Regions from separate parts of the Pseudomonas oryzihabitans genome, predicted to be linked through region 1. Evidence: riboswitches for the same ligand, from Rfam matches in the RefSeq annotation. Region 1 holds a riboswitch; each other region holds the start of a gene.
What was found. Region 1 has a riboswitch for cobalamin ahead of APT59_RS19345 (ABC transporter substrate-binding protein). Riboswitches for the same ligand answer to the same signal wherever they lie in the genome.

Region 1 (6,250 bases):
GCCCGGCCATCGTCATCCTCGGCCCTGGCGCCCTGGCCACTGCTCGCCGCCTGCAGGCTGGCCTGCCGGGCAGCCTGGTGCACGGCCTGGCCGGGCGGGTCGAGGGCGACGTGACCTACACCGCTTTCGGCGACCATCTGCGCGACCTCTATCGCCAGCAGCGGCCGCTGCTGGTGCTCTGCGCCGCCGGCATCGTCATCCGCAGCCTGGCGCCGCTGCTGGACGACAAGACCGCCGAGCCGCCGGTACTGGCGGTGGCCGAGGACGGCAGCGCCGTGGTGCCGCTGTTGGGCGGCCTGGCCGGTGCCAATCGCCTGGCCCGCCAGCTGGGTACCTTGCTGGACGTGGCCCCGGCCATCACCACCAGTGGTGAACTGAGATTCGGCACCTGCCTGCTCGATCCACCGGCCGGCTATGCCCTGGCCGACGTCGACGTGGCCAAGCACCGGGTGGCCGATCTGCTGGCCGGCGCCCCGGTACGCATCGAGGGCGAGGCGCCCTGGCTGGACGAGGTACCCCTGGCCCGTGACCCCGCTGCGCACCAGCGCATCCTGGTCTCGCCGCTGGCCAGTGCCGACGACCACACCCTGCTCATCCATCCCCGCGCCGTGCTGGTGGCGGTACGTGCCGATGCCACCGCTGCCGCCGTCACCGAACTGCTTGCCAGCACCGGCTATGCGCCAGGTGCCGTGGCGGTGCTGCTGGCGCGGGCGGAAGACATGGCCGCGCCCGGCCTGGTCGAGCTGAGCCAGGCGCTGGATGTGCCGTTGAGATTCGTCGACGCCAACACGCCGGACTTCGCCCTGACGACGGTGGAACGTGCCCAGGAGCGGGGCATCGCCCTGCACCTGCATGACCGGCCGCTGGAAGCCGAGGACCTTGGCCAGCGGCGTGGCCGCCTCAGCGTGGTGGGCCTCGGCCCCGGCGCGGCCGAGCTCATGGCACCGGTGGTGCGCCGCGCCCTGGACCAGGCCCAGGACGTACTCGGCTACGCGACCTACGTGCAGATGGCCGGCCCCTTGCGTCCGGATCAGTTGGCCCATGCCAGCGACAACCGTGAAGAATTGCAGCGTGCCCGCCATGCCTTCGAGCTGGCTGCCAGCGGGCGCCAGGTAGTCATGGTGTCGTCCGGCGATCCGGGTGTATTCGCCATGGCCGCCGCGGTACTGGAGGTGCTGGAAGGCGCCGATGACCCGCGCTGGGCGGCGGTGGAGCTGGAGATCCTGCCGGGCATCACCGCGGCCATGGCCAGCGCCGCCCTGGCCGGGGCGCCCCTGGGCCACGACTTCTGCCTGATCTCCCTGTCCGACAACCTCAAGCCCTGGGCGGTGATCGAGCAGCGCCTGCGCCAGGCCGCGGCAGCGGACCTGGCCATGGCCTTCTACAACCCCATCTCCAAGGCTCGCCCGCACCAGTTGGAGCGCGCGCTGGACGTGCTGCGCAGCTGCCGTTCGGCGACCACCCCGGTGATCCTCGGCCGTGATGTCGGCCGGCCCGGCGGGGGGCTCGAATACACCAGCCTCGGCGCCCTGCGCAGTGACATGGTGGATTCACGCACCCTGGTGATCCTCGGCTCCAGCCATACCCGGCGCTTTCCGCGGGCCGATGGCGGCGAATGGGTCTATACGCCGCGCTGGTACGATCCGGAATTGTTATAAAGTAACATTTAATGCTTGAATCCTGGTCGCCGCTGGCCCACCCTCGGCGACCCTTCCTATTCCCTGGCGGGAAGCCGGTGAGAGTCCGGCGCGGTCGCGCCACTGTGAGCTTCGAAAGAAGCGAGCCAGACCTCGCCAGGGAACATCCATCATCCACAAGGGACGCGTCATCCCAAGGAGAGTCCATGCTTCGCCGTCTTTCACCGCTGCTCGCCGCCGGCCTGTTGTCCGTTTCCGCCCTTAGCGCCCAGGCCGCCACGACCTATCCGCTGACCATCCACAACTGCGGCCGTGACCTGGTCTTCGAGCGCGCGCCCCAGCGCCTGGTCAGTCTGGGCCAGGCCAGTACCGAGTTGCTCTTGCGCCTGGGCGTGGGCTCGCGCCTGGTGGGTACCGGGGTCTGGTTCGGCGGCCTGCCGAAAGACCTGCAGGAGGAGGGCAAGGGCATTCCGCGCCTGGCCGACAACGCTCCCAGCTTCGAAGCCGTGGTCGGTACCCGGCCGGACCTGGTGGCGGCGCAGTACACCTATCACGTCGGACCCGGCGGCGAGGTGGCGGACTTCCCCCGCTTCGCCAAGCTGGGCATCGCCGCCTATGTGGCGCCCAGCGATTGCGAGGGCAAGGCGGTGACTGCTGATTCCAACAGCGACGGCAGCCGCAGCGCGCCCTTCGACATGAACCTGGTGACCCGCGAGGCCCGGGAACTGGCGGCCATTCTCGATGTGCAGCCGGCTGGCAAGCAGTTGGTTGCCGAGCTGGATCACCGCATCGCCGCCGCTGGCGAGCAGGCCAAGGCGGCCGGGGTCCAGGGGCGTTCGGTGCTGTTCTGGTTTTCCAGTCCGCGCCTGGAAGGCGATCCCTGGGTCGCTGGCAACCTGGGCGCACCGGCCTGGATCGCCCGGTCCCTGGGCCTGCGCAACGTGGTCGACAGCGCCGAGGAATGGCCAGCGGTGAGCTGGGAACGTATCGCCAGTCTGGACCCTGACTATATCGTCGTGGCGCGCATGGACCGCCGTCTCTATCCCGCCGATGACGTCGACAAGAAGCTGGCCTTCCTGCGCAGCGACCCCCTGACCCGCGAATTGCGCGCGGTGCGCGAGAACCACCTGCTGGTGGTGGACGCCCCGACCCTCAATCCCTCGCTGCGGGTGGTGGACAGCGTCGAGACTCTGGCCGCCGACCTGGCCAAGCCGCAACCATGAGCCTGCCCCTGGCAGCCGAAGGGGCCCGGCCCTGGCGCTGGCTGCTGGGCCTGGCCGCCGTGCTGGCGCTGGCGGCGAGCGTGGTGCTGGCCGCTTCCTTCGGCGAGATGCCCATCGCGCCTCTGACCAGCCTGCAGGCCATCGCCAACGGCCTAGGCCTGGGGCCCTATCCGGTGGAGCGTATCGTCCAGGGCATCGTCTGGGAGTACCGCCTCAGTCGTGCCCTGGTGGCGGCCTGCTGTGGCGCGGGCCTGGCGGTCTCCGGCGCCATTCTCCAGGCGCTGCTGCGCAACGCCCTGGCCGAACCCTATGTGCTGGGGCTGTCGGCAGGGGCCTCCACCGGCGCGGTGCTGGTAATGCTGCTGGGCGTCGGCGGCGGGGTGCTCGGGGTCTCGCTCGGCGCCTTTCTCGGCGCGGTGCTGGCCTTCGCCGTGGTGTTGCCGTTTCTGGGCGGCGGTGGCAGCACCCGCATCATCCTCGCCGGAGTGGCCGCTTCCCAGCTGTTCAATGCCCTGACCGCCTATATCGTCGCCACCGCAGCCAATGCCGAGCAGGCGCGCAGCGTGATGTTCTGGCTGCTCGGCAGCCTGGCCGGGGTGCGCTGGCCAGACGTCTGGCTGGCCGCCGGGGTGGTACTCGCCGGTCTGCTGGTGTGCCTGGCCTGTGCCCGAGCGCTGGATGCCTTCGCCTTTGGCGAGGACGCCGCCGCCAGCCTCGGGGTCGCTGTGGGGCCGCTGCGCCTGCTGCTGCTGGCGGTCACCGGCCTGATCACCGCCTGCCTGGTCAGCCTGGTGGGCGCGGTGGGCTTCGTCGGCCTGGTGATCCCCCATGTGGCACGCTTCCTGGTTGGTCCGGGGCATGGGCGCCTGCTGCCCACCTGCGCCCTGATCGGCGCCCTGTTCATGGTGCTGGCCGACATCGTCGCCCGTACCCTGGTGGCCAAGCAGACCCTGCCCATCGGCGTGGTCACCGCCCTGGTCGGCGCGCCGGCCTTCGCCTTCATCCTCTATCGCGCACGGGAGGTCCGATGAGTCTCGCCGCGCGCGACGTCGCCTGGAGCGCCGGCGGCCAGCCGATCCTCCGCGGGGTCACGCTGGCGGTACCGCCCGGTGGGGTGCTCGGGCTGCTCGGCCCCAACGGCTCGGGCAAGTCCAGCCTGCTGCGGCTGCTGGCCGGGCTGCGCCGGCCGGAGGAGGGCAGGGTCAGCCTCGACGAGACGCCCCTGCAGGACCTGCGCCGGCGCGACCTGGCGCGCCGGGTAGCCCTGGTGGAGCAGCAGGCCGGTACCGAAGCTGATCTCTCGGTAGCCGAGGTGGTGCGCCTGGGTCGTACGCCCCATCGGGGCCTGCTCGATGCCTGGAGCGCCCGCGATGCCGAAGTCTGCCAGCGGGCCCTGGCCCAGGTAGGCCTGGTCGACAAGGCTGCCCGCCGCTGGCACAGCCTCTCCGGCGGCGAACGCCAGCGTGCCCAGATCGCTCGCGCCCTGGCCCAGGAACCCAGCGAACTCCTGCTGGACGAACCCACCAACCACCTCGATATCCAACACCAGCTGGAGATCCTCGATCTGGTGCGCCGGCTGCCGGCCACCTGCGTGCTGGCGATCCACGACCTGAACCTCGCCGCGCTGTTCTGCGACCGCCTGGCGGTGCTCAGAGACGGCCAACTGGTGGCCGAAGGCGCGCCTGCCGAGGTGCTGACGGCCGAGTTGATCCAGCAGGTCTGGGGGGTAAGGGCGCAGGTGGCGCTGGACGGCCCCGATGATCGGCCGACGATCCGCTATCGACTGGCCTGACGGCGCCGTACCGGGCCGGCCCGTTCTTCGATCGCCTGCCGCAGTGCCGGGCGCCCGCCCAGCAGGAACACCAGTTCCGCGACGATGAACAGCGGGCCGATGGCCAGGCCGGCGATATCGTCGAGAAAGGCCGGCTTGCGTCCCTCGTAATGATGGCCGACGAACTGGATGGCCCAGCCGATCAGGAACAGACCCAGGCCCCAGCCGAGCCAGGCAGCGGTGGTCTGGACGGCCAGCGCGACACCCAGCCAAATGGCAAGACCGAGCAGGCCGCTCATCAGCAGCCCCAGCGGCCGATCCAGGCGCAGGTAGAAGATCGCCACCGCGCCAGCGACCGGCAGTGCAGGGGACAGTGGCCAGCCAGCGAGCGTGAATACGGGGCGGGACAGCAGGATGGCCACTGCCAGCACGATCAGCAGGATGCCGGGGAAGTGGCTGGCGATGTTGCGTGGATCGCGATGGTAGCTCGCGTATTGGCTGAGATGATCTTCCAGGGTTTTCATCGGCAGGCATCCAGGCGGCTGGCGTGAAGCCTCAGCATGCCTCTGGACGAGCGCTTTCGTCTGCGGGGGCGAGAAGAAATGCGATTGCGATAATCGCCCCCTCGCTCGATAATCGATCAAAAGCCTGCCGAGGACCGGTTCGATGGACGATAACCGCACCGCTCACGCCACGGGCCTGCCGCCGCTGGCCGCGCCGCCCATCATCGCCTCACCGGCAAAGCGCATCGAAGCCTTTACCGGCGACCCGAACTTCATGACCTCCCTGGCCCGCGGCCTCGCGGTCATCCATGCCTTCCAGGAACGCAAGCGCCAGCTGACCATCGCCCAGATCAGCCATCGCACCGAGATCCCTCGCGCCGCCGTGCGCCGCTGCCTGCACACCCTGATGAAGCTCGGCTACGTCACCACCGATGGGCGCACCTATTCGCTGCTGCCCAAGGTGCTGACCCTGGGGCACGCCTATCTGTCGTCCACGCCGCTGGCGGTCACCGCCCAGCCGGTACTCGATCGCTTGAGCGAGCAACTGCATGAAGCCTGCTCCATGGCCACCCTGGAGGGCGACGAGATCCTCTACATCGCCCGCTCGGCCACGCCGCAGCGGCTGATCTCGGTGGACCTCAGCGTGGGCAGTCGGCTGCCGGCCTATTGCACCTCCATGGGCCGCATCCTGCTCGCCGCCCTGGACGATGCCGCCCTGCACGACTATCTGGAACACGCCGACCTGCAGGCCAAGACCAGCCGCACCCTCTACCAGCCGCCGGCGCTCATCGAGTGCCTGGGCCAGGTGCGGCAGCAGGGCTACGTGATCGTCGACCAGGAGCTGGAAGTGGGCCTGAGGTCCCTGGCGGTACCCTTGCGCGACGCCGCCGGCCAGGTGCTGGCGGCGCTCAACGTCGGCACCCACGCCAGCCGGGTCGGTCGCCAGGAGCTGGAGACGCGGTTCCTGCCGGTGCTGCTGGCGGCCAGCCAGGAGCTGAGTACCCGGCTGTTTCACTAGCGAATCCGGTCGATTATCGGCCATGTCGCCGATAATCGAATTGTCAGCTGTTCGGGGTTGGGCTTAACGTCGGCGCAGTGGCGCACTACGCCGATAAC
Region 2 (6,250 bases), 1.7 Mb from region 1:
GGGCGACCTTGCATGTGCTGGGCTACAACTTCGATCCCGAGGCCCCAGCGCTGAACGCCGCCCTGGAAGCCTTGCACGAAGGACGCTGGGAGCGTGCCCGGGAAATCGACCGGCGGCTGGCGGCCAAGGGCATGCCCGGCACTCTGGAAGGCGCTCGGGCGGTGCAGTTGGCGCTGGGTGATAGTCGCAACGCGCCGGCGCGACCGCACTTCGCCGAATACCTGGTACAGGCCGGTCTTGTCCAAGACCGGGGCGATGCCTTTCGCAAGTGGCTGGGCGGCGGCAAGCTCGGTGACGTCAAGCAGCACTGGCCGACCCTGGCCGATACCCTGGCCACCCTGAAGGGCGCCAAGGCCTGGATCAGCCTGGCGCACCCCCTGGCGTATGGCTTCACGCGCACCAAGCTGCGGAAGCTGATCGGCGAATTCGTCACCGGTGGCGGCCATGCCATCGAGGTGGTCAACGGCATACAGCCGGCCGAGCAGGTCGGCACCCTGGCAATTCTGGCGCGGGAATTTGGTCTGATGGTGAGTGCGGGCAGCGATTTCCATGCGCCAGCCGATTGGTCGGACCTGGGCATGTACCGTCCGTTGCCCGAAGATCTGCCGCCCCTCTGGGCGCGCTTCAGTCAACCGCTGTACCCTCAGAATCGGGAACCCCAATGAGCCAGTTCATCGAGATTCATCCGCAGAATCCCCAGCCGCGGCTGATTCGTCAGGCCGTGGAAATCATCCAGTCCGGTGGTGTCATCGCCTATCCCACCGATTCGTCCTATGCGCTGGGCTGCCGAATCGGCGAGAAGAGCGCCGTGGAGCGGATTCGCCGCATCCGCCAGCTCGACGACAAGCACAACTTCACCCTGGTGTGTTGCGATCTCTCGGAGCTCGGCATCTATGCCAAGGTGGATACCAGCGCTTTCCGCCTGCTCAAGGCCTATACGCCCGGGCCCTATACCTTCATCCTCAACGCTACCCGCGAGGTGCCGCGGATGCTGCTGCATCCCAAGCGGCGCACCATTGGTGTTCGGGTGCCCCAGCATCCCATCACCCTGGCGCTGCTGGAAGCACTGGGCGAGCCGCTGATGAGCGTGAGCCTGATTCTTCCCGGGGATGAGGACGCCCTCGGCGATGCCTGGGAAATCCGCGAACGCCTCGACCACTTCGTCGACCTGGTGATCGAAGGCGGACCCGGTGGCTTGCAGCCGTCCACCGTCATCAGCCTGGCCGACGACGAGCCCGAGGTGATCCGTGTCGGTGCCGGTGATCCCACGCCCTTCATGATCGAAGCATGAGCGAGGCCCTGGATCCCCAGCTGCTCGAACCCGAGCAGCTACGCCTGGCGCTGGTGTATGGCGAGGCCTTCACCGAGCTGCCCCAGGACCTCTATATCCCGCCGGATGCGCTGGAGGTCTTTCTCGAAGCCTTCGAAGGGCCGCTGGACCTGCTGCTCTATCTGATCCGCAAGCAGAACATCGACATCCTCGACATCCCCGTCGCCGAGATCACCCGGCAGTACATGAGCTATGTCGAGTTGATGAAGGCGGTGCAGCTGGAACTGGCCGCCGAGTACCTGCTGATGGCGGCCATGCTGGCGGAGATCAAGTCGCGCATGCTGTTGCCCCGGGCCGAAGGCCTGGAAGCCGAGGATGAGGATCCGCGCGCCGAACTGATTCGCCGGCTGCAGGAGTACGAACGCTTCAAGAAGGCCGCCGAGGATCTCGACGACCTGCCGCGCGAGGGGCGTAACTTCGTGGTACCCACTTTGCCGGCGCCCGAGGCGCGTGCGCGCAAACTGTTGCCCGAGGTCGAACTGGGCGAGCTGCTGCTGGCCATGGGCGAGGTACTGCGCCGGGCGGATCTCTTCGAGAGCCATCAGGTGACTCGTGAGGTGCTATCTACCCGCGAGCGGATGAGCCAGGTGCTGGAGCGACTCAAGGACGGCGCCTTCGTGCCCTTCGTCGCCCTGTTCACCCAGGAAGAAGGCCGTCTCGGTGTGGTGGTGACCTTCATGGCCATCCTCGAACTGGTCAAGGAATCCCTGGTGGAGCTGGTCCAGCACGAAGCCTTCAGCCCCATCCATGTCCGCGCCCGGATCAGTGGCGCCGACGCCGAAGTGGCGCCTCAGGAATAGGCCAGGGCCGCCGTGGCGGCCGCGCTCTTGCGCTTGCTCACGCGCAATCGGGCACCTTCGCCAGCCGCCCTCAATGCCGCGGCCTCGGCAATGCTCGAGCTACCGGTGTGTTCCAGCGCGACAGCGCTGGGTGAAAGGACGCCGACCTGCTGAGCCAATTGCGCCGCCGTGAAACCGAGCAGTGGCAGGTGCCAGCGCTCGGCGAGGGCGCATAAGGCCCCTTCTTCCAGTCGACTTTCCACCGTGGCCAGGGCCGTCAGGGCGGTGATTTCGCACTCGGCTTCCTGCAACACCGACTGCGCCAGTTCGGCGAGTTCGTCCAGCGAGCAGCCCCGCCGGCAGCCCAGGCCCAGGACCCGTTTCATGGGTGTGACGCGCCCTGACGGCGAAACAGCCAACTGCAGGCCAGTCCCAGCAACAACCAGAATGGCAGATTGCTCGCCAGCACGGCGATCTGGAAGTGCCGCTGCAGCTCGTGCGGTGCCAGGCTGGAATGCTCGATGGGCTGGGGCGCACCTAGCACATGCGGCAATACCAGCAGACCCAGAGCGATGATCTTGTAGCCGGGATGGCGGGCGAAGACCAGCAGGGCGAGGGCGGACGCGGTGGCCCCAGCGGTGCCGATCCACCAGGTTTGCCTTAGGGTCAGGTCGGCTGCGGCGGTCCCTGGCAGTTCCGGTGGCAGGCCGAGGCTGGGCGCGAGGCAGAAGGTGGCATAGCCAGCCAGTCCCCACAGCAGGCCCTGGTAGGTTCGGTGCGGTGTGCGCAGATTGAACAGGCCCGCCAGGACCAGGCCGAAGCCCACAGCCACCACCAGGTTGCCGCCAAAGGTGGCCAGGGTGCGTGGCCAGCCGTCTTCCGGCGACCAGGCTTCTGCGCCGTGCTCATGATGCTCCGTCATGACCGGTGCCTCGACCTGTACCTCATAGGTTTCCGCCTGAAGGATGAGCGGGGTCAGCCAGAGGCTCTGCAGGACGCTCAGCAGAAGGGCGGCGAGCAGGCCGGCCACGCCGGCACTGAAGGCGATACGCTGAAACATGCCGATCTCCTCTTAGTGGCAGGGGAAGCCTTCGCTGTGGCGGGTGTCGTGGGCGCCGTTGTGCAGGGCCTCGACATGGGAAAAGCCGGCCAGGAACACCAGGCCCAGGCCAAACAGGCAGGCGAGCAGGGTGGCCGTCAGGCGTTGGGTGCGGGTACTGGTCTGGGGCAGGGCGGTGGTGGAGCGGGCAGCGGTCATGACGAGGCCTCGGAGTCGAAGCGGCAGGGACGCGCCTAGGCAGCGGGCCGGTAGGCAGCCGCCGTCCAGCACGACCGCCCACCGCGGGTTGCTTGAAGGCGACAGGCCGGTCTCCGGACTCACGAGGGTCTTGTGGGGGCGGGCTGGCTGCGCTCGGCCCGGCGTTGTCGAATCCTTCTCCGCAAGACTCATCTACACCCTGTAAATGACGCTTGCTACGAAGGTTTCGTCTTGCCGTGCGCGGGCTCGCTCAAGATCGCATTCCCGTACGACTACCAGGATCGCCTTCCCCAAGCTTGCCGGCCGGGTGGCATCGTGATCCTGCGCTCGTCTACCGTTGCGGGGGCAGTGCCGGACTTGGACCGGCTTCCCGTTTCACCGCGACCCATGGCGGAGTCGCGACACCTGAAGCAGGGTCGAGCAGACCACGCGGGTCGTCCGACGGTCAAGCCTGTTCGATTGACACCCCGGCGGGGCACTCGTAGCCTGTCGGGCTTCGAGGTGCTCTTGTCCGCAAGAGCTTGAAAGGGAACGCGGTGCGACACCGCGGCTGCCCCCGCAACTGTAAGCGGCATCTTCAGCCTCTCCACAGAGCCTGTTCATAATGTGCTGCGCGTCGGTCAACTGCGTTGAAGATGCTTTCGGAATGCTCATTTACCATTCGTAAACTCGAGCGCGAGTCCGATCCGCTTCCTTAAGTATCTTCGCCTTGCTCGACTCTAGCTCGCGAAATCATGAACAAGCTCTAAGGCCACTGCTCACGCGGGAAGGCCGGAGTCGGGCGCCGTGAGCCAGGAGACCTGCCTCGCTAGTTTTCCATACGCAACCGGGCGGGGTGATCCGGGCTGCCACCAGGGCCTCGCCAGCGTGCGAGCGTCCGGCATGCCTGCCCGCCTTTTCTCGCATTTCACCTAAGGGCAGCCCATGAAAACCCTGGCCAAGACCCCCGTCACCATCGTCACCGGCTTCCTCGGCTCCGGCAAGACCACCCTGTTGCGCCACATGCTCGACCATGCCGAAGGCCGCCGCATCGCGGTGATCGTCAATGAATTCGGCGAACTGGGCATCGACGGGGAGATCCTCCGTCAGTGCAGCATCGGTTGCACCGAAGAAGAAGCCCAGGGTCGGGTCTTCGAACTGGCCAACGGCTGCCTCTGCTGCACCGTGCAGGAAGAGTTCTTCCCGGTCATGAAGGAGCTGGTGGCGCGTCGTGGCGACATCGACCACATCCTCATCGAGACCAGCGGCCTGGCCTTGCCCAAGCCGCTGGTGCAGGCCTTCCAGTGGCCGGAGATCCGCAACGCCTGCACCGTGGACGCGGTGATCACCGTGGTCGACAGTCCGGCCGTGGCTGCCGGCACCTTCGCCGCCCACCCCGAGCAGGTGGACGTTCAGCGCCGCCAGGATCCCAACCTGGACCACGAGTCGCCGCTGCATGAGCTGTTCGAAGACCAGCTGGCCAGTGCCGACCTGGTGATCCTCAACAAGGCCGACGGCCTGGATGCCGAGGCGCTGGCCCGGGTCCGCGCCGAGGTGACCGAGGAATTGCCGCCGGCGGTCAAGGTGGTGGAAGCCAGTCGCGGCGTGCTGCCGTTGTCGGTGCTGCTGGGGCTGCAGGCCGAGTCCGAGGCCCATATCGACAGCCGTCCGACCCACCACGACCTCGAGGGGCATGAAGACCATGATCATGACGAATTCGACTCCTTTGGTGTCGAATTGCCCGAAGTCGCCGAAGCGACCCTGCTGGCGGCCCTGACCGAGGTGGTCAAGCGCCATGGCGTGCTGCGGGTGAAGGGCTTCGCCGCCATTGCCGGCAAGCCGCTGCGCCTGCTGGTACAGGGAGTCGGCACCCGTTTCGACAAGCATTTCGACCGTGCCTGGCAGGCGGCGGAACCCCGTCGCACCCAACTGGTGCTGATCGGCCAGGAGCTGGACCAGGCGGCGATCACCGCTCAGCTGCGCGCTGCGGTGGCCTGAACCTAGATGCATCTGCTGCGTACCCAGCCGGGCGGTTTTGTCCCGGATGACGGCATTGCCCACCTGGCGCAGACGCCGGGTGAAATCGTTGTCCTCTGCAGTGGCGACTCGCACCTGGCGCTCCTGGCCGAGGCCACCCGCACCCTGGATGACGGCTATCCCAGCCTGCGCCTGGCCAACCCCATGCAGCTGCAGAACCACGCCTCGGTGGATCTTTATGTCGAGGAGGTGCTGAGCCAGGCGCGGGTGGTGTTCATCTCCCTGCACGGCGGCCAGGGGTATTGGCGCTATGGCATGGAACGCCTCACCGAGCTGGCCGCACGGGGTCTGACCCTGATCGCGGTACCGGGTTGTGATCGCCCTGATCCGGAGCTGATGGCCCTGGGTACGGTCGCGCCCGAGCTGGCCGAGCGACTGTGGCGCTATCTGCGCCAGGGCGGTCTGACGAATGCCCGGGATTTTCTCCATTGCCTGGCCGCCGAATGCCTGGGTGCCAGCTACACCCACGAGGCGCCACGAGAATTGCCGCGCGTGGCGGTGTACCAGCCCGAAGGCCTTGGCCTCGACGGCTGGCGCCAACGCTGGCAGCCGGATTGGCCGACGGCGGCGCTATTGTTCTATCGCACCCATCTGCAGTCGGCCAACACGGCCTTCGTTGATATCTTCTGCCAGCAACTGCAGGCCCAGGGACTGAATCCGCTGCCCATCGCCGTGGCCAGTCTCAAGGAATCCGCTTGCCTGACGGAAGTGGAGCGGCTGCTGGATGAGACCGGTACCGCGCTGATCCTCAATACCACCGGCTTCGCCCAATCCAGTCCGGAGCGGCCTAACCTGGCACCTTTCCGCCGACCGGTGCCGGTGCTCCAGGCCATCTGTGCCCAGGACAACCGCGAGCGCTGGCTGGAG
Region 3 (6,250 bases), 2.2 Mb from region 1:
GGCGCTGCAGCAGCTGAAACAGGGCGCAGCCACCGCTAGGGTCGAGGGCGTGCCCGGCGAGCACCGCCGCCAGGCGCTCGCCGGCTTGCCGAAGCGCCTCACGCTGGCGCTCATGAGCCGCCTGGTCGACCAGCAGCTGCCGCGCAAGATGACGACTGGGCCCGTTGACCGTCCAGGGACCGAGATGCTCATCGAGCGGCGAAAGCAAGTCCGGCGCGGCGAGCACAAAGCCCAGGCGCATGCCGGCCAACCCGAAGAACTTGCCAAAGGAGCGCAGCACGATCAGCCCGGGCAGATCGCTGAAGGGCGCGAGACTCGCACCTGGCGTCGGGTCCATGAAGGCCTCGTCCACCACCAGCCAGCCGCCCCGCCTTTCGAGGCGGGCATGCCAGTCCAGCAGCCGCGCAGGTGAGAGGCGCTGCCCAGTAGGGTTGTTGGGGTTGACCACCACCAGTACGTCCACTTGGTCGAGCCCGGTCGCGATCTGCTCCTCGCTCCACGCCAGCACCTCGTGGCCGGCGCGACGCCAGGCCAGGGCATGCTCGGCATAACAGGGCGCCAGCACCCCGACTCGCGAAGGCGCGCGCAGGACGGGCAGCGCCTGGATGGCAGCCTGGGAACCAGCCACCGGCAACAGCGCGGACGCACGATAGTAGCTGCAGGCGGCGTCCACCAGGCCGTCATCGGGCTCGGGCAGGCGCGCCCAGGCACTGGCGGGAATCTCGGGCAATGGCCAGGGCCAAGGAGCCAGTCCGGTAGACAGGTCCAGCCAGTCGGCCAGGGGGATATCATAGGTGCGCGCCGCGCGCCGCAGTCGACCGCCGTGCTCAAGCAAGCAGCAGTCCTCCCAGGGCGATCAGCAAGGTCCACAGCCAGGCGCCGCGTCGTACCAGCTGGAGGGCACGGGTGATGGCCAGGAAGGTAGGGGCCGGACCGCGACCCAACAACGGACGCTCGTGCCATTCGCCGTGGTAGCGGGCGGCGCCGCCCAGGCTCACCCCCAGGGCACCGGCGCCGGCGGCCATCACCGGGCCGGCGTTGGGGCTGTCCCACAGCGGCGCCTGGGAGCGCCAGCTTTCGATGGCGCTCCAGAAGCGGCCAAGACCGGCATAGGTCAGGGCGACCAGACGCGCGGGAATATAGTTGAGGACATCGTCCAGGCGCGCCGCGGCCCAGCCGAAGCGCTCCAGGCGTGGGGTGCGATAGCCCCACATGGCGTCCAGGGTATTGGCCAGGCGATAGAGCACCACGCCCGGGGCACCGAGCAGGGCGAACCAGAACAACGCGGCGAAGACGGCGTCGCTGCCATTCTCCAGCACGGATTCGGTGGCGGCGCGGGCCACAGCGGTTTCGTCCAGCTCGTCTGTCTCCCGACTGACGAGGTAGCCGACCCGGCGCCGTGCTTCGGGCAGGTTGTTGCGCTGCAGGGCACGTGCCACCGGCTCGGCGTGCTCGCCCAGGCTACGTAGGCCCACCGCCAGATACAGCGCCAGAGGCTGGATGATCCAGGCCAGCCAGCCGATCTGGCAGAGCAAGGCGGTGAGCAGCACCCAGGGCAGCACGGCCAGGCTCCAGGCCATCACCCCATGACTGCGCCAGCCACGGCCACCGGGGTTGAAGCGCGCTTCGAGGCTGTCGGCGTAGCGGCCGAACAGCACCAGGGGATGGCCCCGACGGGGTTCGCCGAGCAGCAGGTCGAGCAGCATGCCGCCGACGACCGCGAAGGCCAGCATCATGGCTTCTGGCCCCAACGATTCTCGAAGACCAGTTCTTCCAGCGGGCGGCCCTGACGCCAGCCCTCCTCCTCCAGCATGGGTCGCGGATAGAAGGCTTCCACCGGCCCCAGGCAGAGGATGGCCGCTGGCTGGGACCCCTCGGGCATCTCCAGCAGGGTGCGCACCGCTTCCGGGTCGAACAGCGAGACCCAACCCATGCCCAGGCCTTCGCAACGCGCGGCCAGCCAGAGATTCTGGATGGCGCAGGAGAGCGAGGCCAGGTCCATCTCCGGCAGGGTACGGCGGCCGAAGATATGGGCTTCGCGCCCGTCCATCAGGGCAGCGACCAGCACCTCGGCGCAGTCGAGAATGCCCTGCACCTTGAGCTTCATGAAGTCATCGCTGCGCTCGCCGAGGGCTTCGGCGGTGGCGCAGCGCTCTTCCTCCACCAGCTCGTGCAGGCGCTGGCGCAAGACCGGATCGCTGATGCGCAGAAAGCGCCAGGGCTGCATCAGCCCGACGCTGGGGGCCTGGTGGGCGGCACCCAGCAGGCGGGCCAGTTGTTCGGGAGGCACCTCGCCACCGCAGAAATGGCGCATGTCGCGGCGCTCGGCGATGGCTCGGTAGACGGCGGCTTGTTCGGCAGGGGTATAGGGTGTCGTGGTCACGGCTTGAACATCGCGGCGGCCGCGGCGGGTGCCGACGGCATGTAGAAGTGAATATAGCTGGCGGTGAGGCGACCGTCTCGATAGACCGCCTCGGCCACCGCCTTACCATTGGGGCACAGACCCCGCGCCCAGGGTGCCTCGGGCGACTCCAACGCGGAATGATGATAGGTGTGGCCGCGCAAGGTGCCCTGCGCGAACTCCACCGACTGCAGGGCCAGGGCGGTCAGCCGGGCCTGCATCCGCGCGCTGCCCGGCAGGAGACCGAGCATGGCGGCGGACTCACCGGCCTTGTCGGTCAGCTCCTGGAGCAGATAGAGCATGCCACCGCACTCGGCAAGGATCGGCTTGCCGGCGGCGTGGTGGGCGCGAATGGCGGCGCGCATGCCAAGGTTGTTGGACAGCGCCTGCAGGTGCAGCTCGGGATAGCCGCCCGGTAGATAGAGGCTGTCCACCTCCGGCAGAGTCGAGTCGGCAAGCACGGAAAAGAATTGCAGCTCGGCGCCCAGGGCGCGCAGCAAGTCCAGGTTGGCCTGGTAGAGAAACGCCAGGGCCGCATCGCGGGCCACGCCAATGCGCACCCCGGCCAGCAGCGGTTCGACCGGCGTCGGCTCCGGCGCGGCGAAGGCCACTGGCGGCGGCAATTCGATGTCGGAGCTGGCGGCCAGGGCATCGGCCGCCATGTCCAAACGGCGATCCAGGTCGGTGACCTCGTCGGCCTGGATCAGCCCCAGGTGGCGACTGGGCAGCTCGATGCCGGCATCTCTTGGCAGGCTGCCAAAGAAGGTCATGCCCGCCGGCAGGCTGCCGCGGATCAGCTGCGTCTGCCGCGGGCTGCCACTGCGATTGGCCAGCACACCGGCGAACGGCAGGCTCGGCCGATAGTGGGCCAGGCCATAGGCCAGGGCACCAAAGGTCTGCGCCAGGCCCGCGGCGTCGATCACCCCCAGTACCGGTACGCCGAAGCGCTCGGCCAGGTCCGCCGCCGACGGCTGCCCGTCGAACAGCCCCATGACGCCTTCGATGAGGATGAGGTCCGCCTCCGCCGCCGCTTCCCACAACAGGCGCCGACTCTCGGCCTCGCCGATCATCCACAGATCGAGCTGGTAGACCGGGGCGCCACTGGCACGGGCGAGGATCATCGGATCGAGAAAATCCGGGCCGCACTTGAACACCCGCACCCGCCGCCCCTGGCGTGCATGCAACCGGGCCAGGGCGGCGGTGACGCTGGTCTTGCCCTGACCGGAGGCCGGGGCGGCGATCAGCAGCGCCGGGCAGTGCCGCGGTTCGCCTACCATTCGATGCCCTGCTGGGCGCGGACGCCGGCCTGGAAGGCATGCTTGACCAGACTCATGTCGGTCACGGTGTCGGCGGCTTCGATCAGGGCCGGCGGCGCGCCGCGGCCAGTCACCACCACATGCTGGTGCGCCGGACGCCCGGCGAGATCGGCCAGCACCTGGTCGACCTCCAGATAGCCATGCTTGAAGGCGATGTTGAGTTCGTCCAGCAGCACCAGGCCGATGGCCGGATCGCGCAAGAGCTCCACTGCCACCGCCCAGGCCGCGGCCGCCGACTGCAGGTCGCGGGCACGATCCTGGGTGTCCCAGGTGAAACCCTCGCCCATGACGTGGTAACGCACCTCGTCGGGGAAGCGCCTGAAGAAGAGTTGCTCGCCGGTGTCGCGGCGGCCCTTGATGAATTGCACCACGCCGACCTGCATGCCGTGGCCGAGGGCGCGTGCCGCCATGCCGAAGGCGGAGCTGCTCTTGCCCTTGCCGATGCCGGTGTGCACCAGCAGCAGGCCGCGTTCGTCCTGGGCGTCGGCGATCCGGGCGTCGATCACCGCCTTCTTGCGCACCATGCGCGCGCGATGGCGCTCGTCACGCTCGGGGCTGTTCGAATCAGGGGTGTCGGTCATGGCGGTTCTCCGGGTGCGGGCGCGACGGAGAAACGGGCAGAGACGCCGCCCGCGCAAGGCAGGTGGCGACGCCGCACGACGCCCTCCGCATCGCCGAGATGAACGCAAGCGTGGCCGGTCTCCGGGCTGGTGAGTCGATACCCTCGGGCACCCGCTGCGCCCCTTCCCGGCCGGGGCCAGTGGGTCTCGCGCAGCTGCTACTCAACTACCGTTGCGGGGGCAGCGCCGGCTCGACCGGCTTCCCTGTTTCACCCCGACTCAAACGGGGCACCACGTGCAAGGGCGCAGGGTACGGACTACCCGAGAGAGCGTCAATCGATCGCGCGGGCCGAACTCGGCGCCCGGCGGCCGGGTCCACCCTTAGCACCCCACTGCCAGGAGATACCTATGACCGAATCCTCCCTCGCCGCCTGCATCAAGGCCTGCCTCGACTGCGCGGCCGCGTGCGAAACCTGCGCCAGCGCCTGTCTGGGTGAAGCCAATCTGGACATGATGCGCGATTGCGTGCGCCTAGATCGTGACTGCGCCGACGCCTGCCGCCTGGCCGCCACCTTCATGCAGCGCGGCAGCGATCGCCTGGCCGAAGCCTGTGCCCTCTGCGTGGCGACCTGCCGCGCCTGCGCCGCCGAATGCGGCAAGCACAAGGCCGACCACTGCCAGGCTTGCGCCCAGGCCTGTGAAGCCTGCGCCGATGCCTGCGCAGCCATGGCCGCCTGAGCCCCTTACCGCGTTGATACCCGCCCGATCCGGTCCGGCCGCTGACGCAGCGCCGGATGCAGGGCGGTGCCTAGGCCCGGTGCGGTTGGCGGTAGCAGCCAGCCCTGCTCCAGTACCGGCAGCTCGGTGACCAGCTCACGATAGAAGCCCGCCAGATAGGCTCGCACCACTTCCTGAAAGATGGCATTGGCTGAGGCCAACCCCAGATGCAGCGAGGCCATCAGCACCACCGGTCCGGTGCAATCGTGCGGGGCGATGGGCTTCTGATAGGCCTCGGCCAAGGTGGCGATCTTGCGTGCCTCGCTCAACCCACCGCACCAGGACAGGTCCACCATCACATAGTCCAGCGCATCGGCCGCCAGCAGATCGCGGAAGGCACCGCGCATCGCTAGGGTCTCGCTGCCGCAGACCGGAATGCCCGCCAGTCGCCGGAAATCCGCTAACCCCTGAACGTGATCCATCTTGATCGGATCTTCCGCCCAGAAGATGTTGTAGTCCTTGAGTGCTCGGGCGATCTGCAGGGCGCAGGTCGGATTCCACAAGGAATGGAATTCGCACATTACCTCGATGCCATCGCCGACCGCCTCCCTGATGCGCGCAAAGGGCTCCAGACCCTGGCGCAAGTCGGTGCTGGACAGAAACTGGCCGCCACTGGCCAGGGCGAAGGCATCGAAGGGCCAGATCTTCATGGCGGCAAACCCTTCGTCCATCAGGCTCTGGGCCAGTTCGCCCGGGTTTTCCACTGCCGCCACCTGATCGTCGTAGCGACCGGCCACACGGGCCTCACCCTTGGCGATCAGCCGGCGCTGCTCACCACCGGTATTGAAGTTGGGACTGGCGCAGGTGTTGTAGGCGCGCATCCGCTCGTGGACCTGGCCACCCAGCAGCTGATGGATCGGCACACCCATAGCCTGGCCGAACAGGTCCCAGAGGGCGATGTCCAGCGCCGAAGCCGCTCGGGTTTCCACGCCGCTGCCGTTGAAGCCGAGATAGCCACGCAGCAGCGCCCGACTGTGGGCTTCGATCTGCAGGGGATCGCGACCCAACAGCAGTGGCGCGCAAAGCGAGTGGATCTGCGCCTCCACCGCTTCGGCGCCGCGAAAGGTCTCACCCAAACCGACCAGGCCACTGTCGGTGTGGATCTCCACCCAGAGCAGATTGGGCAGTTGCGTGAGCCTGGTGGTTTCGATGCGAGTGATGCGCATGGCGCCTCCTCTAGCGAGGTCCGCGGACCT

Region 2: it holds a riboswitch for cobalamin, as region 1 does, so the genes downstream of both, cobW (cobalamin biosynthesis protein CobW) here and APT59_RS19345 (ABC transporter substrate-binding protein) in region 1, are expected to answer to the same signal.
Region 3: it holds a riboswitch for cobalamin, as region 1 does, so the genes downstream of both, cobO (cob(I)yrinic acid a,c-diamide adenosyltransferase) here and APT59_RS19345 (ABC transporter substrate-binding protein) in region 1, are expected to answer to the same signal.

Annotation. Positions count from the first base shown of each region.
Region 1 covers NZ_CP013987.1:4,248,636-4,254,885, reverse strand. Annotated here, with positions in the region: gene cobJ (precorrin-3B C(17)-methyltransferase) at 1-1,658, shown strand, start outside; cobalamin riboswitch at 1,665-1,813, shown strand; gene APT59_RS19345 (ABC transporter substrate-binding protein) at 1,844-2,860, shown strand; gene APT59_RS19340 (FecCD family ABC transporter permease) at 2,857-3,891, shown strand; gene APT59_RS19335 (ABC transporter ATP-binding protein) at 3,888-4,652, shown strand; gene APT59_RS19330 (DUF962 domain-containing protein) at 4,637-5,155, opposite strand; gene APT59_RS19325 (IclR family transcriptional regulator domain-containing protein) at 5,298-6,152, shown strand.
Region 2 covers NZ_CP013987.1:2,517,356-2,523,605, reverse strand. Annotated here, with positions in the region: gene APT59_RS11700 (PHP domain-containing protein) at 1-665, shown strand, start outside; gene APT59_RS11695 (L-threonylcarbamoyladenylate synthase) at 662-1,291, shown strand; gene APT59_RS11690 (segregation and condensation protein A) at 1,402-2,130, shown strand; gene APT59_RS11685 (cobalamin biosynthesis protein) at 2,121-2,495, opposite strand; gene APT59_RS11680 (CbtA family protein) at 2,492-3,169, opposite strand; gene APT59_RS11675 (CbtB domain-containing protein) at 3,182-3,367, opposite strand; cobalamin riboswitch at 3,454-3,791, opposite strand; cobalamin riboswitch at 3,850-4,190, shown strand; gene cobW (cobalamin biosynthesis protein CobW) at 4,292-5,344, shown strand; gene cobN (cobaltochelatase subunit CobN) at 5,351-6,250, shown strand, end outside.
Region 3 covers NZ_CP013987.1:1,585,443-1,591,692, reverse strand. Annotated here, with positions in the region: gene cobD (threonine-phosphate decarboxylase CobD) at 1-835, opposite strand, end outside; gene cbiB (adenosylcobinamide-phosphate synthase CbiB) at 828-1,736, opposite strand; gene bluB (5,6-dimethylbenzimidazole synthase) at 1,733-2,383, opposite strand; gene APT59_RS07120 (cobyrinate a,c-diamide synthase) at 2,380-3,678, opposite strand; gene cobO (cob(I)yrinic acid a,c-diamide adenosyltransferase) at 3,672-4,298, opposite strand; cobalamin riboswitch at 4,393-4,588, opposite strand; gene APT59_RS07110 (four-helix bundle copper-binding protein) at 4,686-5,015, shown strand; gene APT59_RS07105 (mandelate racemase/muconate lactonizing enzyme family protein) at 5,021-6,220, opposite strand; gene APT59_RS07100 (2-hydroxyacid dehydrogenase) at 6,231-6,250, opposite strand, start outside.